3 regions of the Bacillus sp. N6 genome follow, and region 2 is predicted to be linked to each of the others. Evidence: riboswitches for the same ligand, from Rfam matches in the RefSeq annotation. Region 2 holds a riboswitch; each other region holds the start of a gene.
What was found. A riboswitch is a leader RNA that binds a small molecule or an ion and turns the genes downstream of it on or off. The one in region 2 is predicted to bind S-adenosylmethionine.
Positions count from the first base shown of each region.

Region 1: it holds a riboswitch for S-adenosylmethionine, as region 2 does, so the genes downstream of both, ACUXVC_RS16580 (hypothetical protein) here and ACUXVC_RS13245 (ECF-type riboflavin transporter substrate-binding protein) in region 2, are expected to answer to the same signal.
Region 3: it holds a riboswitch for S-adenosylmethionine, as region 2 does, so the genes downstream of both, ACUXVC_RS25135 (methionine ABC transporter ATP-binding protein) here and ACUXVC_RS13245 (ECF-type riboflavin transporter substrate-binding protein) in region 2, are expected to answer to the same signal.

Region 1 is NZ_CM127843.1:3,221,835-3,226,080, forward strand. Features, by position in the region: gene ACUXVC_RS16560 (short-chain fatty acid transporter) at 1-225, shown strand, start outside; gene ACUXVC_RS16565 (type I restriction-modification system subunit M N-terminal domain-containing protein) at 266-619, opposite strand; gene ACUXVC_RS16570 (NAD(P)H-dependent oxidoreductase) at 616-1,191, opposite strand; gene ACUXVC_RS16575 (SWIM zinc finger family protein) at 1,215-1,604, opposite strand; gene ACUXVC_RS16580 (hypothetical protein) at 1,865-2,182, opposite strand; SAM riboswitch class I at 2,223-2,321, opposite strand; gene ACUXVC_RS16585 (hypothetical protein) at 2,444-2,635, shown strand; gene ACUXVC_RS16590 (YwiC-like family protein) at 2,668-3,390, opposite strand; gene ACUXVC_RS16595 (ECF transporter S component) at 3,574-4,246, opposite strand, start outside.
Region 2 is NZ_CM127843.1:2,591,247-2,595,492, reverse strand. Features, by position in the region: gene ACUXVC_RS13255 (energy-coupling factor transporter transmembrane component T family protein) at 1-48, opposite strand, end outside; gene ACUXVC_RS13250 (ABC transporter ATP-binding protein) at 41-1,741, opposite strand; gene ACUXVC_RS13245 (ECF-type riboflavin transporter substrate-binding protein) at 1,752-2,300, opposite strand; SAM riboswitch class I at 2,440-2,555, opposite strand; gene ACUXVC_RS13240 (aspartate/glutamate racemase family protein) at 2,709-3,389, shown strand; gene ACUXVC_RS13235 (macrolide family glycosyltransferase) at 3,481-4,246, opposite strand, start outside.
Region 3 is NZ_CM127843.1:4,852,051-4,856,296, forward strand. Features, by position in the region: gene metQ (methionine ABC transporter substrate-binding lipoprotein MetQ) at 1-344, opposite strand, end outside; gene ACUXVC_RS25130 (methionine ABC transporter permease) at 368-1,033, opposite strand; gene ACUXVC_RS25135 (methionine ABC transporter ATP-binding protein) at 1,026-2,051, opposite strand; SAM riboswitch class I at 2,230-2,337, opposite strand; gene ACUXVC_RS25140 (hypothetical protein) at 2,463-2,807, opposite strand; gene ACUXVC_RS25145 (thioredoxin family protein) at 2,960-3,268, opposite strand; gene ACUXVC_RS25150 (toprim domain-containing protein) at 3,272-3,616, opposite strand; gene gcvH (glycine cleavage system protein GcvH) at 3,987-4,246, opposite strand, start outside.

The DNA.
Region 1 (4,246 bases), 630 kb from region 2:
CAAGCACCAATTATGATTCCAGCTGGCGCTGAACTTGGTGTACCTGCTGCAAAAACTGCAATGGCCATTGCGTGGGGCGATGCTTGGACGAATTTAATTCAACCTTTCTGGGCATTACCAGCATTAGCGATAGCTGGTTTAGGTGCTCGTGACATTATGGGATTTTGTGTTGTGAACTTACTATATGCGGGTTTTATCATTAGTCTATGCTTCTTATTTATTTAAACGAAAAGCTAGTTTTATACTAGCTTTTTTACATAATAAATCATTTATTTCCCATGCAATTTATAACTGTCTTCCACTCTATGTCCGTAAGGTGTAATGACTCAAATGCAAAAAAATCTTCGCAAATTTTTCCGATCAAGTGTGGATGTTCCCTCAAAAAATTCCACTGTAACGCTTTAGGAAGAAAATATGTTTCATATTCTTTACTTCCCCTTACTACCTCATCTACTTCTCTTTCACAAATTCCTCTTATTAAATAATCATTTCTTAACTCTATTTGAATTTGTTGAAATGTATCGCTGCATTTTTTCAATTGAAGTAAACACGTAATATACTTTCGAAAAAGTTCGTTATCATACTGACAACAGTTTATAATACGATCGACTTCATTCATAATGTACGAGCCTTTTCTTCTATTTGTAATAACCATTTTTCGCGCTTTGATACTTTACTCCTTTTCACAGATTGAAACACTGACCGTTTTATATCACGAATGCCACAAAAACGTAAAACACCTCTCTTCATCACAATCCAATCTGCTGATCGATATAACAATGCGACGTACCATAGAGGCGAGTCTAACGTATTAATAACCCACGCTTTTTTCCCTTGCAATAATCCTTTCGGCAGAGCCCCTTCATATTTATAAGCAAATCCAGCTACGAAAATACGGTCAATAAAACCTTTTAAAATAGCTGGCATCCCCCACCACCATATTGGATAGATGAATAGAATTGTATCTGCTTCTTCTACTAACGTTCTGTATCGAGCTGTTTCTTCTTCATTTACTAAATCACGTCTTTTCTTCTCATCATTAAATACGAGGACTGGATCAAATTGTTCTTTGTATAAATCAAGTACGGTAACTGAATGATTTGTTTCCTGTAGTCCTTTTTGCACATGATTTAAAATCGCCGCATTAAAACTTGAAGGACTAGGATGAGCGTATACAATTAGTACGTTCACTACATAACAACTCCCTCTATAAGTTAAAGTTTCCCCTTCTTTAACATCTTCTCTACAATTTGCATGTTTTTCGAACTTTGTAATAAACGATTTAATACAGTAAGTAACTCTTCCTTTTCTAAACCTTTCAGTTTCTCTTTCACCTTACTCTCACCAGCACCTTGAATATCATAAACAACTGCCGCCATATGTTTACAATAATTTTCATACGGACATTCGCAACTACTTTTTGAAAAATCTTCGAGATCGATAACTACTTCATAATTCCCTGCATTTCCAGTAACGAAAGCAAACACTTTGTTATCTTGTATTTCAACATCTTCTACATGTCCATCTTCATAATATTCATTTCCCTTATCTACAACGTACTTTGGGATCCATTTCGTTATATCTTTTAATAAGTAAGCGTACATAATTGTACCCCTTCCTTTAATTCCCTTTTGACTTCCAAAACCCTGCATGTTATTCTAAGAACTGTTAAATAGCAAGTCTATTTTGCAAAACGACTGACACCTATTCGGCGAAGGTGTCTCTTTTCATTTGCAGCCGATACGAATTGCCTCTTTCAGGCACATTCAATTTTTGACACTACACACTCAACACCATTCCCTGTATCAGGCTGCTTAAGCAGTCTTTTACTCTACATACTCCGTTATTTTAAAAAAAAGAGAGCTTAGCTCCCTTTTCTCGCCTTATAAAATACCCCTTTTTCAGTATAGAGATATTCATCAGCTAATGTAATTTTCCCATCCAGTTTCAGTTCATCTAATAGTCTTGATAAATAAAATTGATGTAACATCTTTTTCGTGAATTTTCCTTCATGATGCGAAACGATATGTTCTTGAATATCTAACAATGATATTGGCTTATCTTGCTCTATCATATATTCATAAACTGTACTACGCAGTTTTACGTATTTTTCGAGTGTCACAGCAATGCGCAACCCCTTTCTTCTTAATATAAATTTTCGTAATCGGTTTTTTTGCAACAAAAAAACCTCTCCGATAAGAAGAAGTTACGTATATATCTTCGTCTTATCTCCCAGAACAAATATGTTCTGCTGGAATTAGCACCTGCATCGCGGTTGCTGGGTTTCATCGGGCCAGTCCCTCCACCTCTCTGGATAAGAAAATATTCACTTAATTCTTACTATACGTAATTTCATTTTAATTGTCAAACAAATATAACAAATAATATTTTCTTCTTTACTGTTCATACTATACATATATGAATATGCAAGGAGGATTATGAAATGCATCAAAATGCTCGCGGATATGTACAAGATTCTTTTCAATCATTACAAGAAGCAAAACATTGTTTAGAAGAAGCACTACAGACTGTTGAAAAAGATTTTAATCGCGCTCGTATTGAGCAATCCCTTTATGCGATCGAACAAGCTATTCAACGCTGCGATTACACCGTTCACATTTTAGAACAAGATTGAAAAAACTTCCCATCATAAGGTGGGAAGTTTTTTCAAATGGCATACTTCATAATTATTGCCGTTATGATTAAAAAATATACAGAATTCACAATTTCTAAAACCCCTACTTTTATAATAGAAATTTTTTTGCCATACAATATAATGGCTCGAATGACACTTGGTATAAAAATAAGTGAGCACCACTGATTAATTGCAAATACAATGATTGTTAATAGAATATGATAACCCCAAGATATAAAACGATACTTCGGATTATTTTTCTCACGTATCATCGTTTTCACATAAAACGTACTACCTAAAAAGTATAAGAATGAAATAAGTGCAATGAATAATGCTGTATGATCGATTTGTTTCATTGAAAAATAATAACTAATTAACCCACCAACACAAAACACAATGATCGCACAAATATCATTTAATAGTGCCCTTTCATTTTTTTGACGAGCATAATGCATATTTACTATAAATAGTGGAATCATGACTATTACGAATAAAAGAATGCGCCATTCATATAATAGAGAAATCATCCCAAATACGAACGCAATAATAAAATATACAATTGAAGCATGTAAATACTCTTTTTTTCGTTTTTGTTTTATGTACATAAGGAATGGATACGTAGCTAAATAGATAAAGAACCAAGCTATAAACAATGGAATGTGATATATAGTAGGTTTTCCAAGTATGACACTTAATAGAAATGGTATAGCAAGCATCGCCCATGCACCATGTTGCTTCGGAATAACTAACTTCATTAACTATACACCTCCCTTTTGAAAATAGTTCTCACCTATTATTATACGAATAATTTTATATAGTAACGGATATATATTGGACTATTTTTTGACAATAAAAAATGCTCCTTACAATATGTAAGAAGCATGAAAGAGGCAAACGAATATGTAAGTCGCGACCCTACCTTATATGAGTATGCTTTTCTATGCTATGTTATGCTTATCTAATATACCGTATTTCTTTTTAAATCTTGTGAGAATCGTAATCCAAGAAGTACTAAATAATAGTAAGAAGACAACATTCGAAATTGCATGGCTCAAATCGAAATAAAAACTTGCGATGTAATACGAAATGACTGTTTCCCACGTTGCCTCTCGTATAAAACCGAGAAGTCCCCAGAAATTCATAATCCAGCCAAATAAAAATCCAACAAACAATCCGTACAGGAGTCTTCCCCATAGCTTTTTCATTAAAAATGTATTACGCAATAATCCAGCTATAAAACCAATCATACCCCATGAAAACATTTGCCACGGCGTCCACGGACCTTGCCCTAAAAAGATGTTAGACACAATCGCTGCTGTTGCACCGATCATAAAACCCGCTTCACTTCCAAACACAATTGCAGAAACGATAATAACAAAAGAAGTTGGTTGTACACTCGGTAAAATAGAAAATGGTACGCGGCTAACTGCTGCAATTGCCGCTAATACAGCAACGAGAACAATTTCACGTGAAACAAACGCCTTCCTTTCAAAACGGATATAGAAAGGTAACATAATAACAACTAATAAAAACAAACTACTTAACATGTAATAACCGTCCATAATAAGTGTAGTAAAGAGTAATGTGCCTATTATTACTGCAAAAATACAT
Region 2 (4,246 bases):
AAACAATTTCACTACCCCATCCATACGTTGAAAATATGTACTATGCACCTTCCTCCCTCCTATTACTATCTAAATAAAGTTCCATAAATTTTTCCGGACATGCAATCCCACTAAATTTAACAAGCTTGGTTAAAGAACTCTCTCTTAAGTTAGCTATTTGTAACGTTTCTTGATCACCAAATACATTAGACACTGTATTATCCGCAATAATTTTCCCTTCATGTAGAACTACTGCACGGTCTGCATATTCTAGTGCGAGATTCATATCGTGAGTGATAAAAATAAATGAAATACCCTTCTTAGCTAGTTTTTTAATAAACGACATAAATTGTTTATAATGATAATAATCTTGTCCCGCTGTCGGTTCATCTAATATGATAAGCTTAGGATTTGTTGTTAATACAGATGCGATTGTTAATCTCTTTTTTTGCCCATAGCTTAGTGCTTGAATTGGCCAATTACGAAATGGATATAAACCACAAATTTTTAAAGTTCCTTCTACTCTATTCTTAATTTCTTCCTTAGAAAAATTATGTAATGTTAATGTAAATGAAACTTCTTCAAAAACAGTAGGCTGTGTAATCATATGATTTGGATTTTGCATCACGTAAGATATGATTTCCCCACGTTTACGAATAGACCAAGAACTAATATTTTCACCTTCTAACAAGATTTTCCCATTTTTCATTTTGTTTATGCCTATAAGACTATGAGCTAATGTGGATTTCCCTGCTCCATTATGTCCCAACAGTGCCACAATTTCTCCTTCATATATTGAAAGGTTTACATTTTCTAATACTTTTTGTTTATTAGGGTATGAAAATGATAAATTCTCCACTTTAAGTAATTCCTTGTTTTTAGTATTACCTTTTAATATGACTTGTTTCTCCATCCACTCTTTTAGAACGTTACCTACCTTTTCTTTTTGAAGGTTTTCCATTGGATATATTACGTCATTATTACGATCAAAATGTAATCTCTTTAATGCTTCGATGTAAATAGGCTCTCTTAAGCCAATACGTGGCAATATATTTGACGCTAAGATTTCTTTTGGTGTTCCTATTGCAATGACTTTACCTTCATCAATTAATATAACTTTGTCTAAATCCAGCTTTAAAATTTCTTCTATCCTATGTTCGATAATAACAATCGTTTTATTATATTGCTCATGTATATCTTTCATAAGTTCTATCGTATGTACGGCGCTTAGTGGATCTAAGTTCGCTAACGGTTCATCGAACAATAATATATCCGCATTTGTTGTTAATAAACCAGCTAGAGAAACTGTTTGCTTTTGACCTCCTGATAATTCATGTGGACTTTGTTTATGAAACGTATGCATCTTCACCTTTCTTAATGAGTCCGAAACAATCTTTTTCATATCATCTTGCTTTACACATTCATTTTCTAAATAAAAAGCTACATCTTCTTCTACTGTCAGACCAATAAATTGAGCATCTTGATCTTGCAAAATTGTTCCTACCTGCTTACTTTGTTCAAAAATACTTCCTTCCCTCGGGTCTTTACCGGCAATTAAAACGTTACCTGTACTAGTCCCTTCGTAAGAAAATGGGATTAGCCCATTTATACAATGAGCTAATGTCGACTTTCCTGAACCACTTCGTCCAGCAATTAGTACTTTTTCCCCAGGGTATATATGAAAGGTAATATCACTTAAAGTAGGCTGCGCAGCATGCCCATATTGAAAGGTGAATTGTTCAAACGAAATAATTGGTTTCATGTTAACATCCCTACTTTTCAATTTTTAAATGTGTATGTTTCTTATTAGATTTTGTCAAGCCAATTGTAAGTGGCAATCCAACTACTAAGAAAACGATAACATCGGAAATTGTTGCTCCTAATACTTGTATAACAATTTTGTCAAATGGTTCTCCCATCACAATAATATCAAATGCCCCAGCAAATATAATAGCAATGACAATACCAACTAACCCAGTAATTGCTAAATAAGAAATATGCCCCTTGTTAAACGACCCGTTTTTCACACTAAAACCAACTCTTTTTTGAATAAGACCCATCGAAAAACCAATAATCCCTGAACTAATAACCCAGCCCCACCAAATCCCCCATCCAGCAATCGTATCTGTTACGGTATGACCGATAAGTCCGATTAAGAGTCCTGCCACTGGACCAAATAATGCTCCAAAAACAGTTAATATAGCTAATGCTGGTTTAATAAATGTATTCGGTGCAATAGAAAATCCCCAAAGTCCTAATATCCCGTATAATGCTGCTCCAATACCGATTGCTACTACTAACTTTGTTGATAATTTGTTCATTACAATTCCCCTCTCATATTAGTCAACTTTTATTACTCTATATTTAATTTAAAAATGAATTATGCATCTACACTCCCTTTCTATACAACAAAAAATGACCTCTTATATAAGAGGTCATTTTCTTTCACGTTCAAGAATCCTCTTATCTTTCAAAAAACACAACGTGTCCTCTGCGGAATTAGCACCTTCCTATAAAATTACATAGGGGTTGCTGAGGTTTCTTAGGGCCGTTCCCTCCACCTCTCTGGATAAGTATTAATTTGTAATTCGTATTATGGCACTAAAGAATGTAAATTTCAACACTTTTCTTACTATTTTTATTTTTTGTTAAATGGCGCATTTAAATCATTGTATTCTTATCGGAATTGTGAAATAATGAATTCAAAATCGTTTCGGGAGGAATGCATTATGAAAGTGATTGGTTTGATTGGAGGATTAAGTTGGGAATCTACATCATTATACTATAAACATATTAATACGCTTACACTCTCTCAATACGATCAAAATGCGAAGCTAATTTTATATAGTATGGACTTTGGTGAAGTAACTACTTTATTACAAAACCATCAATATGAAGAAGTGAAAAATGAACTAGTTACAGTTGCAAAGAAAGTTGAAAAATCTGGGGCTGAATGTTTATTAATGTGTTCAAATACTGTACATCTATTTGCTGAGGAGGTAGAACAAGCAATATCTATCCCGCTTCTTCACATTGGTGATGTAAGTGCTAAAAAAATGGTAGAACAGAATATAAAACGTATCGGACTATTAGGAACAAAACAAACGATGGAGCAAGATTTCTATAAATCACGATTAGCGAAATATAACATTGAGACAATTATCCCCAATGACGAGGAAAGAACTTTTATCCACCATGTCATATTAGATGAATTAAGTAGAGGGATCATTTCAGAAACATCTAAAGAAGAGTTATTACAAATTACAAAATCATTAATTCAAAATGGTGCTGAAGGTATATTATTAGGCTGCACTGAAATACCTTTACTCATCTCCCAAAATGATCTTACTGTTCCCGTTTTTGATACTGCTTTTTTACATGCAAATACTGCTGTGCAATTTGCTGGATAAGAATATACAAGCATAAAGGTGAGAACCTCTATGCTTGTATACAGTTACGACTATTTATCCCACTATTTATGGGCAGTAAAACCCCTTCCGATTAAAGTTTTACTTTATTTAAAAGAGATTCAATAACTGCAATTGCTTCTTTTGAACCACCACATTCTAAAAAGCTATCATTCAGTTTTCTTATACCATGTTTATACTTTTCATTTGAAAGAACATCTGTTACGGCCTCTTTTAAAGTGTGTACATTAACATGCTCTTTCAATAGTCTATGTGCCGCTTCAAGCTCAGTTAATCTTTGCGCTATCATTGGCTGGTCTTTATCATGCGGTATTATTACAAATGGGACATTATAATGAATTGCATCGTGTACGCTATTCATACCGCCATGTGTAATAAAAACATCTGCTTCATTTAATATTTCTGATTGAGGTACGTATGGAGCAATTATAAAATTATCTGGTGCTTTCTTAATTTTAGAAATATCATTTCTATCACCAATTGCCATTACAACTATCCCATCAAAATCTGAAAAAGTATCAATACAAGTATTAAAGAATGGTTCGAGTCCTTCAAGCAGTGTTCCCATTGAAATGTAAATAACTTTCTTTTCTTTAAGTGATTCCAGTGGAAACTTTATATTTGTTTTACGCTTTGAAATACTCGGTCCAATAAAAATGTTATTTTCCCCGAACGATTCGCTATTAGGTTGAAAATAACGACTTGTGTATACGAGACAAACATCACCCTTATTATTCATAAATTGAAGATTATTCTTTGGTTTTACTCCAAATTTATGTTCCATCTGATTTAGTAATTTTTCAGAGATTTCCTCTGGTTGGAATGGCATATCTGCATTT
Region 3 (4,246 bases), 2.3 Mb from region 2:
TGAGAATATACACCAATTGGCTCTAAATGAATTTTTCCTGCTACTTCAAAGTCATACTTTTTATCTTTAATTTCTTTTTCTAAATACGGAATGTGTTGGAAGTAGTTTGCATCTAAATCCTTATCCGCTAACGATTTATTTGGTAATACGTAGTCTTGGAATTTTTTAATTTCTAACTCAATTCCTTTTTTCTCCAGTAACGGTTTTGCCTTTTCTAAAATTTCAGCGTGCGGTACGTTAGAAGCACCAACAACAAGTTTCTTTTCATCTTTATCTTTCCCGCCACAAGCAGCTAAACCAAAAATTGAAGTTGAAATAAGTGCCGTAAGTAATAATTTTTTCATTTGAAACATCCTCCCGTTTTTTATTATCGTTTATCTATTCGAGTCGTTAAACTATCACCAATCCACTGAATTAAAAATACAACTAGTAATACACAAATTGTCGCAACGATTGTTACATCGTTATTCCCTCTCTGGAATCCTTCTAAGTAAGCAAGTGTTCCAAGACCACCAGCACCAACAACTCCCGCCATTGCTGTATAGCCTACTAAAGCAATTGTCGTAACTGTAATACCAGATACTAATGCTGGTAACGATTCTGGAATCAATACTTTTAAAATAATTGTGCTTGTTTTTGCTCCCATTGCTTTTGAAGCTTCAATTACACCTTTATCAATTTCGCGAAGTGCGATTTCAACCATTCTCGCGTAGAATGGTGCCGCTCCAATAATTAAAGCTGGCAGCGCTGCACTTGCTCCAAGAATTGTTCCAAGAAGAATCTTTGTGAATGGGATTAATAAAATAATTAAAATGATGAACGGTATAGAACGGAATATGTTTACGAATGCTCCAATCACCGTATTAATTGATTTGTTTTCCCATAAATTATCTTTCGCTGTCATGAAGAGTAACAATCCTAAAATTAGTCCTAAAACAAATGTCGCAAGAGCTGCGATTGCCGTCATATATAACGTTTCACCAGTTGCTTCTAACATTTGATTCCAATCAACATTTGCGAGTAACTTATCCATGTGCAATCACCTCCAGCTCTACTTGATCTTGATGAATTCCTTCTATTGCTTGCTGGATCGCTGTTTCCTCACCATTTAAATGAACAACTAAACTACCGTAAGAACCGTTATTCGTTTGTGCGATATTTCCTTGCAAAATGCTAACTTCTATATCACTGCGTTGCATCAATCGTTGAAGCACTGGTCTTTCTACAGCCTCACCGATAAACTGCAAACGAATCACTTTTCCATCTGGATATTTTTCAATTAAACTTTCAATCGTTTCATTTGTATCTTCAGAATCTGTTAACTGCTGTACAAATCGTTTCGTAATATCTTGCTTCGGATTACGGAATACATCAAGTACTGGACCCGTTTCTACAATCTTTCCTCTCTCCATTACCGCCACTCGATTACAAATCTTTCGAATTACGTGCATCTCATGTGTAATGAGTACAATTGTTAAACCAAGGCGCTTATTAATGTCTAATAGTAAATCCAAAATTTGATCTGTCGTTTCTGGATCAAGAGCTGACGTTGCCTCATCACATAAAAGTACTTGTGGGTTGTTAGCTAATGCTCTTGCAATCCCAACGCGTTGTTTTTGTCCCCCGCTCAGCTGAGATGGGTACGCGTCTCCTCTTCCTTCTAATCCAACAAGATGAATTAATTCATCAACACGTTTTCTTCTCTTCGTTTTATCAACACCTGCAATTTCAAGTGGAAACTCTATATTTTCACGTACAGTTCGTGACCAAAGTAAGTTGAAGTGCTGAAAAATCATTCCGATTTCTTGCCTTGCCTTACGAAGTTCACTTCCTGTAATTGCTGATATAACACGATTCGCAATTGTAATTTGGCCAGAAGTCGGTTTCTCTAACTGATTAAACAATCTGATTAAAGAACTTTTCCCAGCGCCGCTATATCCGATAACACCAAATATTTCGCCTTTTTCTATTTTTAAATTGGCGTTATCTACAGCAGTGACATCACCGCTTTTCGCCTTATATATTTTCCTTACATTCTCTAATAGAATCATGATGTTCACCCCTTTTTTGTTTAGGTCGACTCCGCAATTTTTTATTTTTAATGCGTGTAGTCCACTGTTATCATTACTTTTATTATTTGAATGTCCTCCACATTCAAACAATAAAAAAACCTTTCTGCTTTAGAGAAGCAGAAAGGTTTATATGCGTATATAACAACATTATCCCTCTCTCTCATCTCTCAAAGCATTCGCTTTGCAGGAATTGGCACCATTTCAACATAAGTTGACGGTTGCCGGGCTTCACAGGGCACAGTCCCTCCACCTCTCTTGATAAGAGAAATCAGATTCAATTTTCGTCTGATTTGAAATTTATGAAATTGTCTATATTTTATGACTTGAATTGTATCAATATACACTCACCATGTCAACAGAAATTTTCGTAAAAAATGAAACTTCAGAATTTTAAGCACCTACTGACATCGGTTTACATATATGAAACATCGATTCCACTAATAACATCGTTCGGTACGTTCCTGAATATTGTACACGTCCATCATTCATTAACATTTGCAATCGTACATTTCCATTCACCAATTGTTCTATATCCTTTTCGTCTAAGCAAATGATTTGTTCCGTTCCTCTTTCCTCATGTACCAGCTCTATATAATCTCTTGAAATTTGTAACGAACAACTTTCATCTCTAAAGCGGAAATTAACAGTTTTTTCTTCTTGTCTTAAAAGTGGCTCTAAATGATATTGACCATTAGCGTAATTTACAAATGATTGAAGCAAAGAATATAATCTCACCCTAAATCACATCCTTCATATCACTTTCTATTACATACCATTCCCTCTCACTAAAGAGCAATCCTGTTATTTTCGCTCGACAAATACTGTATCCATCCTGCATCTCGACATATTTCCCAAGAAATATGTCGAGGCGGCAAAAATTTTGCCGCCTACTTTAATTCCGTATATAAATATTCAACCGAATGAAATGCATATATCTTCTTCATCAGTGTCCCATTTTCAAAAACAAGTAAACAAGGTACACTTTCAATCCCATACTCTTTCGCTAAATGCGGAGCATAATTTAAATCTAACATCCCAATTTTGAGGCCTTCAATTGTCATCTCAACGACTGTTAACATCTTTTTTGCTAATTGGCATGTTCCACACATTGGAGTATATACATATAACACTGTTTTTTCTTCATTCTCTATTAGGGCTGTAGCTTCGGCTCCTGTCCAATCGATCACTTCTATCATTCCTTACCGTAAATATTCTGTATAAACGTCAATGTCGGCTCCCCATAATACATTTGCTAAGTGTGTAGATGGCGCAGTTGCCACTTCTCGGTACGAGCGATCAATATAGATATGCTCGGCTTGCGGAAATTCTTTTCGAAATTGTTTCCTTAACTTTTCTCCAGCATCATCAGCATCCACTAGCACATACACTTCCTTATCAAAAAACTGATCAACGAGCTCATCCATTTTCGACAAACCAATTGTACCATTTGTACAAACAATTTCCACTGGTTCACGAATAATAGATTCAATCTTTCTTCTATCTGATGTACCTTCTACAATAATGACTTTTTCCACATAAATCATATGTCATCACCCGATCACCATATACTATACAACCTTGAACTTAGTATATAGTATATTCGTTATTTTCATGTTGTTTCCTGTTTATTTTTGCAAAAGAAAAGCGAAACCGACTGTTTAGCCCTGTTGGCTAAGGTTCTTCCGTACAGAAGACGCTTTTTGTCTTCTCGTGCGGAAGGTTCTTAGACATGAAGGGCTAGGAGTTGGAGCTAGACAACGAAAAACAAAAACGGCTAGACCTGCATAAAGATTAAACGAAAAAGTTTTTTCAAAAAACGTTCTCCTACACGATAATTAGTATATGATTCTACATTCATTATTTTACACAAAATAAAAAAGGACAGCACAAAGGCTGTCCTTTAGTCGACTATAATTAGTCTTGGTTTGTCATTTCTGCATATTTTTCTGCAGTTAATAACTTCTCAACTTGGCTTGCATCAGAAAGTTCAACTTTAACCATCCATGCACCCTCGTATGGAGATTCGTTAACAAGTTCTGGTTGGTCACTTAATTCTTCGTTTACTGCTACAACTTTACCGCTTACAGGTGCGTATAACTCAGAAACTGTTTTAACAGATTCTACGCTTCCGAATGGCTCGTCAGCTTCGATTGTTGCACCTACTTCAGGAAGTT